DNA from 2 places in the Pseudoalteromonas sp. D15MCD-2 genome. Region 1 is predicted to be linked to the other one. Evidence: predicted binding sites of a transcription regulator. Region 1 holds the regulator's gene; the other holds the start of a gene.

Region 1 (7,978 bases):
TAAAATAGGCAAGATTGCTAAGGTGTTTTCGAAAAAGCTTGCCACAATTGCTGCTAACAATGCGGTTAATAAGTTAACCCCAAGCCAAATAGAGCGACGCTGCGAACTTTTTAGCACTGGCGCAAAGGTATCTTCTTCGTCGTCAAGACCAGCGAGGCTTAGCATGCTGTGCTCTGCATCTTCACGGATTACGTCAACGATATCATCAATAGTAATACGACCAAGCAAGTGAGCGTTATCATCCACAACAGGCGCTGAAATCCAGTTGTGACGCTCGAACAGTTGAGCTACATCACTTTCATCCATAGAGATTAGGATTGACTCACAGTCTTCATCCATTAAATCACGAACAATTTTATCTGAAGGACTGGTCAGCAATGTAGTTAATGAAAGCGCGCCTAAAAAGCAGTTATGCTTATCAACTACATATAAGTCATCGGTACCCTCTGGTAGCTCACCTCGTAAGCGTAAATAGCGCAGTACAACATCGAGAGTAACGTCAGGACGAATGGTGACCGTATCGCTGTTCATCAAGGCACCGGCTGAGCGCTCTTGATAAGAAAGTGCTTGAGTTGCTCTCTCTCTATCTTGCGAATCCATGGCACTGACAACGTCTTGATATACGGTATCAGGAAGACTACGTAAAACCTCACCTAAGTCATCGTCGTCCATATCTTCAGTGGCAGCAGCAATGTGCTCAGGCTCCATCTGGGCAATAATGCCAAGACGTACATCTTCAGAGAGTTCTTCTAGAACATCACCACGGACATCTGGATCAACCAGCTGCCAAAGCATACGACGAATTTTATGGGGAGAAGACTCAAGTAAAAGGGCTGTATCACAAGGTGCCGTTTTGGCTAACATACCGCGCACTTGAACAAATTGACCACTATTGAGTGACTTGGTCACTTGTTTGAGTTGTTGTAGTGGATAATCTTGTTCAAAGGCTTCTGGCATTGGCGTCCTTACAACTGAAAAAAGTTTAAATAGGCTAAGCAAATACAGCATAGTTGCTTTGTAGTGTATTTGCAGAGATATCGTCGCACTGCGATAAATTTATTAAGAGTTTTGTAATTTAGAAAAGCGAGCGATATAAAAGTAGGATATTTAAAGGGAATTTTAAATATCCTAATTAAGTTTACCGTAAACCTTGAAGTCTTAGCAAATGCTATTCTTGCTCGTGGAAGCGTTGTGCAATTAATTCGCCGATTGCCGTTAATGCAGCATCGGCGTCAGGGCCTTCGCACACAACGCGAACTTCTTTACCCTGACTACTTTCAAGTAGCATTAATGCTAACACGCTGTCGCCTTCAGCTTCTTTATCATCTTGATAAAGCGTAATTTTGGCATCAAATTGCAGTGCTAATTGCGCTAAAACAGTAGCAGCACGAGCATGTAAGCCAAGTTTGTTTTGAATTAAAAAGGTATCTTCAGCGTGCATTGTTGGTGCCTAATTAAATGTCTTGTTCGCGGTGGCGAATTTTTACATTAGCATGGCTTTTGGCAAAGCTCTCACCAATTGTTTGCGCTAAGTAAACAGAGCGATGCTGGCCGCCGGTGCAACCAATAGCAATGGTCAGGTAACTGCGGTTATTACGCTCTAAATGTGGCAACCAAGTTTGCACAAAGGTTTGTATTTGCCAAGTGAACTTTTGCACTATGCTGTGGCTAGCTAGGTAATCTTTTACTGGTTGATCAAGGCCAGTTAGTGGCTTTAAATCAGGTTCCCAGTGTGGGTTAGGTAAAAAGCGTGCATCAAAAACGTAGTCAGCTTCTTTTGGAATACCATGCTTAAAGCCAAACGACATAAAAGTAATAATTAGCTTTTTATCTTTTTTACCTAAAATCTTTTCGCGAATTGATTCTGCTAACTGATGAACACTCAGATCAGTGGTATCAATCATAAAGTCAGCGCGAGTGATCAACACATCAAGCAGGATTTTTTCTTGTTTAATGGCCAGATCAAGCGGCAAAGAATCAATAGATAGTGGATGCAAGCGGCGTGTTTCTGAAAAGCGCTTGATCAGAGTTTGGTCATCACTGTCTAAATAGAATAGTGTTGGGTTTGCGAAACCTGGCAGGTACTCAAGAATATCATTAAATTCTTGCTGCTCTTTCGGTAAGTTACGTACGTCGATACTGACCGCTATTTTATCGTAGTTATCAGACACACTACGTACGAGCGAAGGCAGTAAATTAACCGGAATATTATCAACGCAATAATAGCCTAAGTCTTCAAGTACTCGTAAAGCGACCGATTTACCTGAGCCTGAGCGACCGCTGATAATTATTAATTCCATTTATGCCTCTGCTGATATGACCTGAAACAGTTGCTGATCGGTAGTAGCACTACGCAGCTGTTTACAAAATTCTTTATCTTTAAGTCTATCAGCAATTGTTGATAAGGTCTTTAGGTGAAGCTGACAGTCACCATCTGGTACGATGAGTGCCACAAAAATATCAACTGGACGATTATCAATTGCATCAAAATTAATAGGGGATTCACTCACTATCACAAATGCATGAGGCTCATCTGCGCCGCTCATTCGGCCATGTGGAATAGCAATACCTCGGCCAATGCCGGTGCTACCTAGTTTTTCTCGGTTGAGTAAAGCATCTAGGATATCTTGTTGCGATAAATGAGGAAGCTGCTGGTGGGCCAGTTCGCTGATATATTCAAGAATTCTTTTTTTGCTATTAAAAAGGACCGCAGCTTTGCTGCAGTCCTGGTTAGTAAGTGAACTTAGTTTCATAATTTAATGTCGAGCTAATTTCTCTTTGTGTTTAATGACTTGGCGATCAAGTTTATCGATCAGTGAGTCAATGGCTGCGTACATATCTTGATGTTCTGTAGAAGCGAACAATTCGCCTCCGTTTACATGTAAAGTTGCTTCTGCTTTTTGGCTTAATTTTTCTACATCTAGAATGACATGAACATTATTAATATGGTCAAAATGCCTTTCTAGTTTTGCAAACTTGGTGTTTACATAGTCTCTTAATGAATCTGTGATTTCTACATGACGACCAGTTAAATTTAGTTGCATAAGCATTTTTCCTTCTATGTAAAACGTCTAAATCAGACTCTTACGCTGATTAGACGGAGGTATTGCTAGAGACTCACGATATTTTGCAATTGTACGTCTAGCTACTTTAATTCCTTGCTCAGCCAATATATCTGCAATTTTGCTATCACTCAATGGTTTAGCTGAGTTTTCTGCAGCGACTAACTTCTTGATTAAAGCGCGTATTGCTGTAGAAGAACACTCACCACCATTTTCGGTGCTGACATGGCTTGAGAAGAAATATTTCAACTCAAAAATACCCCGTGGGGTATGCATATATTTTTGCGTTGTTACCCGTGAAATCGTCGATTCATGCATTTCGACCATTTCAGCAACATCATTTAGCACCATCGGCTTCATTGCCTCAGGGCCATGCTCAAAGAAAGCTTGTTGTTGTTGAACGATACAGTTGGTCACCTTTAATAGCGTATCGTTACGGCTTTCTAAGCTCTTAATAAACCACTTTGCTTCTTGTAAGTGAGAGCGAATAAATTGGCTGTCGCTACTTGATTTAACAGAGCGAGACATAGCTGCATATTGGCTGTTCACTCTAATCTTTGGCATACAATCTGGGTTTAACTCGACTACCCAGCGGCCTTTCACTTTTTTCACTGATACATCAGGTATAACGTACTCAGATTCTTCGCGTACTATGCTATCCGCAGGCTTAGGATTTAAGCTGTGGATGAGCGTCATCACTTCTTTAAGCTCGTTTTCTTTAAGCTTAGTCTTTTTCATCAAAGTTCGATAGTCGCGACTCGCTAATAATTCGATATGCTCAGATAAAACCATTTTAGTTTCAGCTAAATATGGCGTATCGGCATCGAATTGGCGTAGCTGAATGCACAGACATTCTTGTAAACTGCGCGCGCCAATACCCACAGGATCAAATAACTGAATTCTTTTTAAGACCGCTTCGACTTCATCAAGTTCGATTTCTTCTTCATCGTTATTTTGATTAAAGCTTTCGACTATATCTTCACAGCTTACCGTTAAAATACCTGAATCATCGATAGCTTCTACAATTGCCACAGCAATCGCTTCATCAGTAGGGCTAAATGGCGTGAGCTGTAATTGCCACATTAGGTATTCGTGAAGAGTTTCGGTTGATGCACCTTGATAGATAGACTCATCTTCAGGCATTGGCCCTGATGATGTTGAAGGGGCGGCACTCATGTACTCATCCCAAGTAACATCCATGGCTAAGTCATCGCTTACGGTGTCTTTATTGAGAGCATCACTACTTTCTTGCTCGTACTCGCTAGGTGCTTCTTCGGCAGACGCGCTGACTTGCACATCGTCAGACTCCGCTTTTTGCTCATTCTTGCCGGTGCTTTCTTCATTGTAATCCGCTTCTTCCACTTCAAGTAGGGGATTACTATCAAGCGCTTCTTGAATTTCTTGCTGGAGATCCAATGTACTGAGCTGCAACAAACGAATCGCTTGTTGCAGTTGTGGAGTCATTGTAAGTTGCTGGCCCATGCGCAGCTGTAATGATTGCCTCATGTATCCCTAACAATCCTTTTTAAGTTATCGATAACTGTAAAAACACAGTTATCGATTTATTGTCATTGTTATAAGTCTAGCAGATGCTCTAGTCGCTGGCGTAATGGTTACAGCCTGAATTGCTCGCCTAGATATACATCGCGTACAGTTTGGTCTGCTAATACGTGCTCAGGTGTGCCTGATGCAATTAGCTCCCCATGAGAAACAATGTAGGCTTTTTCACAAACATCAAGGGTTTCTCGAACATTATGGTCAGTAATTAGTACACCGATACCACGATTTTTTAGGTGCTCAATAATTTTCTTTATATCTAACACTGAAATTGGATCAACACCAGCAAAAGGCTCATCTAAAAGGATAAATTTAGGATTAGCGGCTAATGCGCGAGCAATTTCTACACGGCGTCGCTCACCACCTGACAGCGCCATACCTTGGCTGTCACGAATGTGTTGAATACTAAATTCATCTAGTAAGCTATTTAGTGTTTCTTCGCGACCTGCTTTGTTTAGATCTTTGCGGGTTTCTAAAATAGCCATCAAGTTTTGGTAAACCGTTAACTTTCGAAAAATTGACGATTCTTGTGGCAGATAGCCGATACCTAAGCGGGCACGATTGTGCATTGGTAAAAGGGTAATATCGTTATCATCAATGCTGATTTTACCTTTGTCGCTTGGGACTAGGCCTACAATCATATAGAAGGTGGTGGTTTTACCCGCACCATTTGGGCCAAGCAAGCCAACAATGCTGCCAGCTTCAACTTCAAGACCGACATTTTTAACCACTTGGCGGCCTTTATAGCTCTTAGCTAAAAGCTCTGCTTTTAATGTACTCATGGTTGACCTTTATTGTCTTTTTTATTTTCAACAGGCACTAAAATAGTGTGTACACGATCTGTTGAGTTTTCGTCTTTTTCAGCACTGATCAGCTGCTGTGCCATATCATAGGTAATGCTTTTTGCTGTTACTTTTTGACCTGCTTGAGTAACTTCAGCTTCACCATTTAAGGTTAAGAAGCGTTTTGCAACATCATAACGAACTTCTTCGGCGCTGGCGCTCATCACGGTGCCATCAGTTTGCTTTTCTTCGAAGTAAGCAGGCTTACCTGTGGCAATAATTAACTCTACTGTACCTTCGGTGTCACCGCCGTGTGCTTCAAGGCGTTCAGCGGTAATACGACGATTACCATGCACGATCTCTACATTACCTTCGAATATGCCAACGCCATCTTTTAGTTTACCTACTTGGCGATCTGAGCTAATGCTAATCTGAGCGCCAGTTTGTTCGGCAGCTGCGCCCGAAAAGGCAATCAATAAGCTTGGGATCAGGAGTAATTTCTTCAGTTTATTGGTCATAGTATATGGTTCGTGTATGGTTAGTTAACTCAACAATTTCGGTTTTTAAATCGGCTTTTAAGCCTTTACCGGTAATCTTTAAATTCGGTCCTGTTAGTGTCACAGGTTGCTTAGAAAACATGGTCATTTTATCAATATCGACATTAATGTTTTCTGCTTTTATATCTTCAATCATGCCGTTGTGGGTTAAGTTTTTAGCAACTACATCCCCTTCAAAAATCAGTTGATCGTTTTCATACAATGTGGCTTCTTTGGCTTTTACTTGCCAAACCTGCTGGTCGCCATAAATAGTAAAAATAGGTTGCTCAAAAAAGGTAAACCCTAATTGTTGATACAACTCCATTTTAGCAGCAGCCACTTTATGACTAATTTTGCCTTGCTCATCATACGCTGTTTGCTTTAACGCCACAGCAGTGTAATCAGGTGTTGCGATGATCTCGTCTTCACTAGTTATTGTGTCTGTTGATTGGTTAAAGTACGGGTACCATAACCACACCATGCAACAAACAAAAACAATACTCAGTAAAATACGGGCTATATTCATGCGCTGGTTCCATCGCTAGTTAACGGCTTACCGTTTTCTAACATCAGTAAATCAGTTAATTCACGCACAGCTCCAAAGCCACCTGGTAATAATGTGGTGTAATGAGCCAGCTTTTTAATCAGTGGGTGTGCGTCGTTTACAGCAACAGCAAACCCTACTTTTTCCATTACTGGTAAGTCTGGACCATCATCACCAATATAGGCAATTTGTTCATCAGTCAGCCCCAGTTTATCTTTTAACTCTTGATAAGCAATCAGCTTATCTTCTTGTCCCTGATAAATGTGCTGAACTGTTAGGCTAGTCATTCGCTGCTGAACTATTTGTGAATGGCGGCCAGTAATCACAGCCACTTCAAAGCCACTATTAATGAGCGCTTTAATACCAAAGCCATCTTTAGTATTAAATGCTTTAAGCTCTTCGCCATCATTACCTAAATAAATTCGGCCATCAGAAAAAACACCATCTATATCACAGATTAGCAGTTTTACTTTTTGTGCGCGCTGACTCACATCAGGGCTAAGAGGCTGGTATAGCTCGGCGAATGTCATTGCTTAAAGAACTCCTGCTTTTAATAGGTCTTGCATATTAAGGGCACCAATTGGCGTATTACTTTGATCTACCACAATTAAACCATTGATACGTTTACGTTCCATAATATTTAAAGCTTCAGCTGCAAGCATATCAGGGCGAGCAGTTGTACATGAACTAGTCATCACTTGGCTAATTGCAGTGCTATGGATATCGATGCGCTGTTCTAAAATACGGCGTAAGTCACCATCAGTGAATAACCCGGCTAACTTTTCGTCTGCTCCGATTACAGCGGTCATACCAAGGCCTTTGGCTGACATTTCGATTAGTGCGTCTTTAATGCTTTGGGTTTCGCTAACGATTGGTGTGGCGTCGCCTGCGTGCATCACATCATCTAATGTAAGCAATAAACGTTTACCTAAGCTGCCACCCGGGTGTGAAAGCGCAAAGTCATCGGCTGTGAAACCACGGGTTTCAAGTAATGCAACCGCCATTGCATCGCCCATAACCAAGGTTGCAGTAGTACTTGCAGTTGGCGCAAGGCCTAACGGACATGCCTCTTGGCTTACTTTAATGCACACATGAACATCAGACAGTTTTGCCATGGTTGAGTCTGGGTTGCCTGTTAGTGAAATCATCTTTGCGCCAATGCGCTTAATAACAGGGATAATGCTGAGTACTTCGCTGGTCTCACCTGAGTTCGAAATACACATCACCACATCATCACGGGTGATCATGCCTAAATCACCGTGGCTTGCTTCGCCAGGGTGAACAAAAAATGCAGGTGTGCCAGTACTTGCAAGGGTCGCCGCAATTTTATTACCAACGTGGCCTGACTTGCCCATACCAATCACAATAATACGACCTGTACATTGGAACATTAATTGGCAAGCGCTATCGAAATCTTGATTTATATATTGCTCAATTTCTTGTAAAGCTTGTGCTTCAATTTCGAGTACGCGCTTACCCTGCGCGATAAAGCTAGGT
Region 2 (7,978 bases), 2.2 Mb from region 1:
ATGAAAATGAGTGGGAAGTGTATGCTACTTTAGATGAAAAACCGTTTGCTGCGGATGGTACTGAGCAAACTACGTCGCCATACACGCCTATTTCGACTTTTCAGTTTGACTCAAGTGGTTTACCACTAAATACAGATGGTGTAGCAAACACTGACACTACGTTTGACCCATTAACGTTACCAAATGGTGTTGGTGCTGCGGCAGGCTTATCTGACTTACTTTCTAATGGTGCCAGCTTCCCAGATGATGTCACTATTAATTGGCGTGATGAAGCAGCAACAACAAATAAAATTCCTACTCAGTATGCTAGTAACTTTGAAGTAAAAGCACTGGAACAAGATGGTGCGACTGTAGGTCGTCTATCAGGTATCGATATCGGTTCTGACGGTAAAATTGTTGCTTCATACAGTAATGGTGATACTTCATTCCTAGGTCAAGTTGCGATGGTACGCTTTTCGAACTCACAGGGTTTACAACAAGTGGGTGATACAGCCTGGAAGAAGAGCCTTACATCAGGTGAACCTATTGCTGGCGAACCAGGTTCAGGTACTTTAGGCTCAATTAACTCATCTGCGCTTGAACAATCAAACGTAAACCTAACTAACGAACTTGTTGACTTGATTAGTGCGCAGCGTAACTTCCAAGCAAATTCACGTGCGCTTGAGGTTAACTCAACACTACAGCAAAACATCCTACAGATCCGTTAATTTTAACGGCTCTAAGCTTAATCCGACACGAAGGCTGCTCCCTCTATTGGCAGCCTTTTTTCATTCTAATTATTCATTTTTCTCTTCTATTTTAGCGTCAATTTTACTTTGGCACTTTTATTGCATTTCTTAGTTATCGTATTTTTAGTGAGTCAATGTTATGGACAAAATGGTCTACATTGCCATGTCGGGTGCTAAGCAAAGTTTGCGAGGTCTTGAACTCAAGGCCAACAACCTTGCTAATGCTAACACCACTGGCTTTAAAGCTGATTTTGCACAAGCTCGCTCTATGCAAGCCTTCGGTGAAGGTCTGCCATCTAGGGTGTTTGCAATGCAAGAACGCCCTGGATCTAATATGGAATCGGGTGGTTTTGTTGAAACTGGCCGCGAGCTTGATATCGCGATGAGTGACCGTGGTTGGTTGAGTGTACAAGATGCATCAGGCAATGAGGCGTACACCAAAACTGGCACATTAAACATTACTCCAGATGGCGCGTTGATCACTAGCCATGGCCGTCAAGTAATTGGCGAAGGTGGTCCAATCATTTTGCCATTACCTATCGAGAAAGTTGAGTTTAGTGAAGACGGTGCTATTCAGGTTCGCCCACAAGGAGCGCCAGCAAACTTTTTGGAAGTGGTTGATCGCTTAAAAGTGATTGAGGCTGATAACACTCAGCTTGAAAAAGGTAATGACGGTTTATTTCGACCAAAAGAAGACATGTTGGTCAATGACCTTTGTGGTTTTTGTGATATTTCACCAAACGTAAAAGTACTGTCGGGTACGCTTGAAATGTCGAACGTAAACCCAGTGCATGAAATGGTCGACATGATCAGCAATCAACGCCAATTTGAATTACAAGTTAAATTAATGAAAACAGCCGAAGAGCTCGATGAGCGTCAAGATCAGCTGTTACGCATTGTTTAAGATGACTGAGAGGGTAGAGTTATGAATCCTGCATTATGGATCAGTAAAACCGGGCTTGACGCCCAGCAAACCGATATTTCGGTGATCTCAAATAATCTCGCGAATGCCAGCACGGTCGGTTACAAAAAAAGCCGCGCCGTATTTGAAGATTTACTATATCAAAATATAAATCAACCAGGTGGTCGTTCATCGCAAGACACTGAAATGCCATCGGGTTTAATGCTTGGTGCCGGTGCAAAAGTGGTTGCTAACCAAAAGAACTTTTCACAAGGTAACATGCTTACCACAGAAAATTCATTGGACTGGATGATCTCAGGTCCTGGCTTTTTTGAAGTGCAATTACCAGATGGCAACATTGCATACTCACGTAATGGTCAATTCACCACTGACGAAGATGGTCGCATTGTAACTTCTGGTGCGGGTTTTCCATTACAGCCAGAAATGAACGTACCAGACGATGCACAATCAATTACTGTTTCGCAAGACGGTGAAGTGTCGGTACGTATTTCAGGGCAAGCAGAGAACGTGGTCATTGGTCAGCTAACAATTAGTGACTTTATTAATCCATCAGGTCTTGAGCCTATGGGGCAAAACTTATACACAGAAACCGCTGTGAGTGGCGCACCTGTGCAAGGGAACCCAGGTATCGATGGTTTAGGTACTGTGGTTCAAGGTTCACTTGAAACGTCTAATGTGAATGTAACAGAAGAGCTTGTTAACTTGATCGAAACGCAACGAATTTATGAAATGAATTCAAAAGTGATTTCAGCGGTTGATGAAATGCTTAGTTACATCAATCAACAGCTTTAATGGGTAGGAGGCAGCATGCGTAACATTATCTTAGTCACATCGGCAGCATTAATGCTGGGTGGTTGTATGACAACGCAAAATCATCATGTGGTTCAGGATGACCCTTACTATGCGCCTATGTATCCGGAGCCAACAACAGAGCCAATGGTACCAACGGGTTCGTTGTTTGATAGTTATTCAGCAGATGACTTGTACTCAGATAAAAAGGCATTGCGCGCGGGTGATATCATCACTGTTAAATTGCAAGAATCAACGCAAGCCACCAAAGCGGCAAAAACCGAAACCGACAAAGAAACGGACGCTAGTTTAGACCCTGTTATTGGGCTTGGCGGTAATCCAGTTAACATTGGCGGTGATAGCATTCAGTTTGGTATTGGTTCTGGGGCATCGTTTAAAGGTGATTCAAAGTCTAACCAATCAAATAGCTTATTTGGTGATATATCTGTCAATGTGATGCGTGTTCTACCGAACGGAAATTTGGTTATTCGCGGTGAAAAATGGCTCACTTTGAATACCGGTGAAGAATTTATTCGCCTTGAAGGTTTAGTTCGTCCTGAAGATGTTCAAGCAGATAACACGGTCACATCAAACCGTATTGCTAATGCGCGAATTCAATACTCAGGTAAAGGGCAAATTCAAGAAACGCAAAGTGCAGGTTGGCTGTCTCGTTTCTTTAGTAGTTCGCTTTTCCCATTTTAGAGGAATAAAGTCATGAATGGGTTTAAATACATCATCGCTCTTTGCTTAATTAGCCTGCAGTTTTCTGCACAGGCTGAGCGAGTCAAAGATGTATCTATGGTTGAGGGCGTGCGCGCAAACCAATTAGTGGGTTATGGTTTGGTTGTCGGTTTGCCCGGCACAGGTGAACAAAGCCGATTTACTCAACAAAGCTTTAAAGCCATGCTGAATGGTTTTGGTATTACCTTACCTGATAGCTTAAAACCTAAGATTAAAAATGTTGCAGCTGTGGCTGTGCATGCAGAGTTACCGGCATTTAGAAAACCCGGTCAAACCATTGATATTACGGTTTCGTCTATCGGTAGTGCGGGTAGTTTACGTGGCGGTACCTTATTACAAACCTTCCTAAAAGGGGTTGATGGCAATACCTATGCAATTGCACAAGGCAGCTTAGTTGTAGGAGGTCTAGGTGCTGAAGGGGCAGATGGTAGCCGTGTAATTATTAACACACCCACAGTGGGCCGTATTCCAAACGGTGCCATTGTAGAGCGTGCTATTAAGAGCCCGTTTATGCAAGGTGACTACATTACCTTTAATTTAAATCGTCCTGATTTCACAACGGCTAAACGCTTAGAGCAAACGATTAATGATTTAGTGGGTCCTGACAGCGCTCAGGCAATCGATGCAGCTTCAGTACGAGTGTTAGCACCGCGTGATGCTTCTCAACGTGTTGCTTATTTGTCGACACTTGAAAACTTAGAGTTTAAGCCAGCAGACACAGCAGCAAAAATTATTGTGAACTCTCGCACAGGCACAATAGTGATTGGCAAAAACGTGAAACTACAGCCAGCGGCGATTACACATGGTGGTTTAACGGTCACCATTGCTGAGCAGCAAAATGTGTCACAGCCAAATGCTTTAAGTGATGGTGAAACTACCGTTACCAATCAAAGTATTATTGATGTGAACGAAGATGATTCACGTGCTTTTGTATTTAACCCGGGTGTTAATCTTGATGATCTCGTGCGTGCAATCAATGAAGTTGGGGCCGCACCGGGTGATTTAATGGCAATCCTTGAAGCTTTAAAAGAAGCGGGGGCGATAAACGGGCAACTGGTTATCATTTAAATTAAAACGCGCTTTCGAGCGCGTTTTTTGTTTTAGTATTTCTTAAATCATTTAGCACACAAACATCAGCCAAAATCTTGGCTCTGAAGTTACTCCATTCCTGTATCAGTTATTAGCCATTCATTTATAAAGTTTTTTATTGGCGCAATTTTTGCTTTTTAATTTTCATTATTAACTATTGTGTCAAAAAGCTGATGGATACAAATCATCTCGACAAGCAAAACTTTTTTGATTTAGGCAACTTAGACTCATTACGTCAAAATGCCTTAAAAAGTGATGCCTCTAGCGATGCGTCAAAAGAGGCGCTGAAAAAAGCGGCGGCACAATTTGAATCTATCTTCACTCAGATGCTGCTTAAAAGCATGCGCAAAGCAAATGAAGCGTTTGAAGATAAAGACAGCCCATTTAATTCAAGCGGCGTTAAATTTTTTGAAGAGATGCATGACCAACAAATGTCGGTTGAGCTTTCATCAAATGGTTCGCTCGGCCTAGCTGACTTGATTGTTCAGCAGCTCTCGCCAGACGGTAAAGAGTTTACACCAGGTTCTGTACTAAGAACGACGGCTGACTTTGATAGTGATAAACGCGCAAACGGTGTCCTTAATAGCACTACTGAGGCTAAGGCTAAACCACAAGCTGTCGAGGATACATCAGCGAACGAGCAATCAGAAAACCGCTTTGAAGATGCTGAGTCTTTCATTAGCTCTGTTTGGGAGCACGCTAAAAATGCGGCTGAAAAAATTGGCTTAAACCCAGCTGTGATGGTTGCTCAAGCAGCCCTTGAAACGGGCTGGGGTAAACACATCATCAGTAAAGCTGATGGCACAAGTAGTAACAACTTATTCAATATTAAATCGGATAGGAGCTGGCAAGGTGATAAAGCAAGCAAAGTCACGCTTGAGTTTGAACAAGGTGTGCCAGTTAAAAAGCAAGCAAGTTTTCGCTCTTATCAATCGATTAAAGACAGTGTGAACGACTTTGTGGATTTTTTAAATGAAAACCCACGTTATCAAGAAGCACTTAATAATACCGCAGAGCCTGCAGCCTTTTTAGATTCGTTACAAAAAGCAGGCTATGCAACTGATCCAAATTATGCCGATAAAATTAAGCAGGTATTGAAGCGCGTTGAGCTTCAAAGCGTCGCTGCTTCATTGGTACGTTAAGGAGTAGACCCTCATGTCATTTAGCTTATATGACATAGCAAATGCCGGTGTAAGAGCTAACTCTGAGCTTTTACAAACCACCAGTAAAAACATCGCCAACGTTAATACCGAGGGCTATGTGCGTGAGCGTACTGAGTTCACAACCATGATCGATAACCAAGTCGGCCGTGGTGAAACGTATCGCTTACTAAATGAATTTGCACAAAAGCAATTAAATAGAGATACCTCTAATAAAGCGTTTTTTGATCAGTTTGTAACTGAAGCAAGCCGTGTAGATAGCTTGTTTTCAGAAGAGTCAAACAGCTTATCAACGAGCGTAAACTCGTTTTTTAACAATGTACAAGAAAGCTTAAATCAACCGTCATCAACAGTAGCTCGTTCACTGGTCATGACGGATGCACAAAATTTGATTGATCAAATGGACAGGTTATCGAGCATTGTGGTTGACCAAAAAGCAGTAGTAAATGAGCAGCTAGAAATCTTTTCAGATGAAGCAAATAACCTGATCCAAAATATCAGTGATTTAAATACCAAGATTGCTTCGGTTCATGGTACTGATCGTGAGTCAGTATCAAGTGGTTTATATAATGAACGTGATAAAGCAATTCGTGACTTATCTGAGCTGATTGATATTGAAACACTCGATGGTAATAACGGCGAGAAACAAGTGTATTTAGGCTCTGGTCAAGCACTTGTCATGCAAAGTGGCACATTTAATCTGTTTTCATTTAGTGGCGATCCTGATCCGAACTTTAAAGAATTAAAACTTGATGTAAACGGTGGCAAAGCCGTGCCGCTTGAAGTTGATGTGAGTAAATTGAAAGGCAAAATTGGTGGCTTACTGGCATTTCGTGACGATATTTTAGTGCCAGCGCAAAACCAGCTAGGTCAAATGGGCTTAGCATTAGCCGATGCCTTTAACCAACAAAATAGCTTAGGTATGGACGCTAATGGTGAAATTGGCGGCGATATTTTTGCTATTCCAACGGTAGATGCGTTTGGTTATCAAGCCAATATGGGCACATCAACAATGACGGCAACCCTTGAACCTGGTAAAGGCAGCGAATTGCCAGCAAGTGATTTTATTGTGACCTATACAAGCGCAACCACTGTTGAGATTCAGGCAATTGATAATAAAGGTGAACCCATTGGCACCGCATCTACAGCGAATGTGACTGCCGGTGTGATTGACTCATCAACTATTACGGGTGGTGAAGCGTTTGGTTTACAACTCAACGTATCAGGTGCTGCAAATACTGGTGACCAATTTATGGTTAAGTTGAACTCTCAGGCTGCAACTAGCTTAGAGCTTGCAACTGAACTTCCTGAAGATTTAGCGTTAGCATCACCTATTCGAACTGCGAACGATATCAATAATACCAGTGATGCAAGTATTTCTGCTGGCACAGTGTCCGATATTGACAACTCAACGGGTATTACCGTGGGTCCCCCACCGAGTTTGGCGAATGGCGATATCACACTCGTGAAAACGGCGAATGCTAACGAGTATCAAATCACAGATGGTAACGGTACATCGACGTTTACCATTACACCACCTGCTGAGAATATTCTTGCTCAAGCAGGGGCGCCTTACGATACCTACGGCTTTGACTTTAATATTGAAGGATCACCTGCAACAGGTGACACCTTCACAGTAGAGTTTAACACTGGTGGTTTTGATGATAACCGTAATGGTTTGCTATTGGCCGATTTACAAAATGGTGAGCTAGTGCGTCAAAATGTTGAAGCAAGTAGTACAGCCGATAATCATAAAACGTTTAATCAAGCCTATTCAGGCATTGTCACTGATATTGGTGTAGTGACTAGTCAAGCCCAAACCAATGGTGCGGCCTTTACAGCATTGGCTGATCAGTCTGAAGCTTGGTATGAATCGCTATCAGGTGTAAACCTTGATGAAGAAGCGGCAAACTTACTGCGCTTTCAACAATCGTATGCAGCATCAGCACAGGTCCTTTCAACAGCACGTACTATTTTTGACACCTTATTAAGTGCGGCGAGGTAATTATGCGTATTTCAAATAACATGATGTATAAGAATAACCTTAATTCTATTCTTAACTCACAACAAAATGTAAACAAAGCGCAAGAGCAGGTTAATACCCAAAAGCGTGTATTAACTGCTGCTGACGATCCTTCCGCAACGGCTCGCGCGTTACTTTATAACGACCGCATTCAAGGTAATGAACAGTTCACAAAAAACATTACTATGTTGAATAGCCGCCTAACGACAGAAGAAAGTGTGCTGCAAAATATTAAAGGCGCACTTGAGTCTGCTTATACTTTATCTATTCAAGCTGGTAACGGTGCCTATAGTGATATCGACCGTGAAGGTATTGCTGAAGAAGTTAAAGCATTGCAAAGTACGGTACTTGATTTGATGAATGCAAAGACCGAAGACGGTAAATTTATCTTTTCGGGTTACCAAGATAATACTCCGTCTTACACCTTTAATAGTACTTCTGGGCGCTATGAATATGGTGGCGATCAGGGGCAACACAAAATCAAAGTGGCTGAAGGTGTAGAAATCAAATCAAGTGACAATGGTTT

Evidence for each region. The regulator sigma-54, encoded in region 1, starts transcription at its own class of promoters, with help from an activator protein. The targets are predictions, from matches to a motif close to GTTGGCACGNNNNTNGNNT.
Region 2: flgJ (flagellar assembly peptidoglycan hydrolase FlgJ) is a predicted target of sigma-54. The motif match lies at 4,387-4,405, and genes of this name have one in related genera.

The regions. Positions count from the first base shown of each region.
Region 1 covers NZ_JBCFQE010000001.1:470,755-478,732, forward strand. Annotated here, with positions in the region: gene mgtE (magnesium transporter) at 1-957, opposite strand, end outside; gene AADY36_RS02120 (HPr family phosphocarrier protein) at 1,169-1,441, opposite strand; gene rapZ (RNase adapter RapZ) at 1,455-2,300, opposite strand; gene ptsN (PTS IIA-like nitrogen regulatory protein PtsN) at 2,301-2,753, opposite strand; gene hpf (ribosome hibernation promoting factor) at 2,757-3,044, opposite strand; gene AADY36_RS02140 (RNA polymerase factor sigma-54) at 3,072-4,568, opposite strand; gene lptB (LPS export ABC transporter ATP-binding protein) at 4,676-5,401, opposite strand; gene lptA (lipopolysaccharide transport periplasmic protein LptA) at 5,398-5,919, opposite strand; gene lptC (LPS export ABC transporter periplasmic protein LptC) at 5,909-6,463, opposite strand; gene kdsC (3-deoxy-manno-octulosonate-8-phosphatase KdsC) at 6,460-7,011, opposite strand; gene AADY36_RS02165 (KpsF/GutQ family sugar-phosphate isomerase) at 7,015-7,978, opposite strand, start outside.
Region 2 covers NZ_JBCFQE010000001.1:2,684,601-2,692,578, reverse strand. Annotated here, with positions in the region: gene flgE (flagellar hook protein FlgE) at 1-707, shown strand, start outside; gene AADY36_RS12365 (flagellar basal body rod protein FlgF) at 868-1,632, shown strand; gene flgG (flagellar basal-body rod protein FlgG) at 1,654-2,442, shown strand; gene flgH (flagellar basal body L-ring protein FlgH) at 2,458-3,141, shown strand; gene AADY36_RS12350 (flagellar basal body P-ring protein FlgI) at 3,154-4,248, shown strand; gene flgJ (flagellar assembly peptidoglycan hydrolase FlgJ) at 4,443-5,411, shown strand; gene flgK (flagellar hook-associated protein FlgK) at 5,425-7,434, shown strand; gene flgL (flagellar hook-associated protein FlgL) at 7,437-7,978, shown strand, end outside.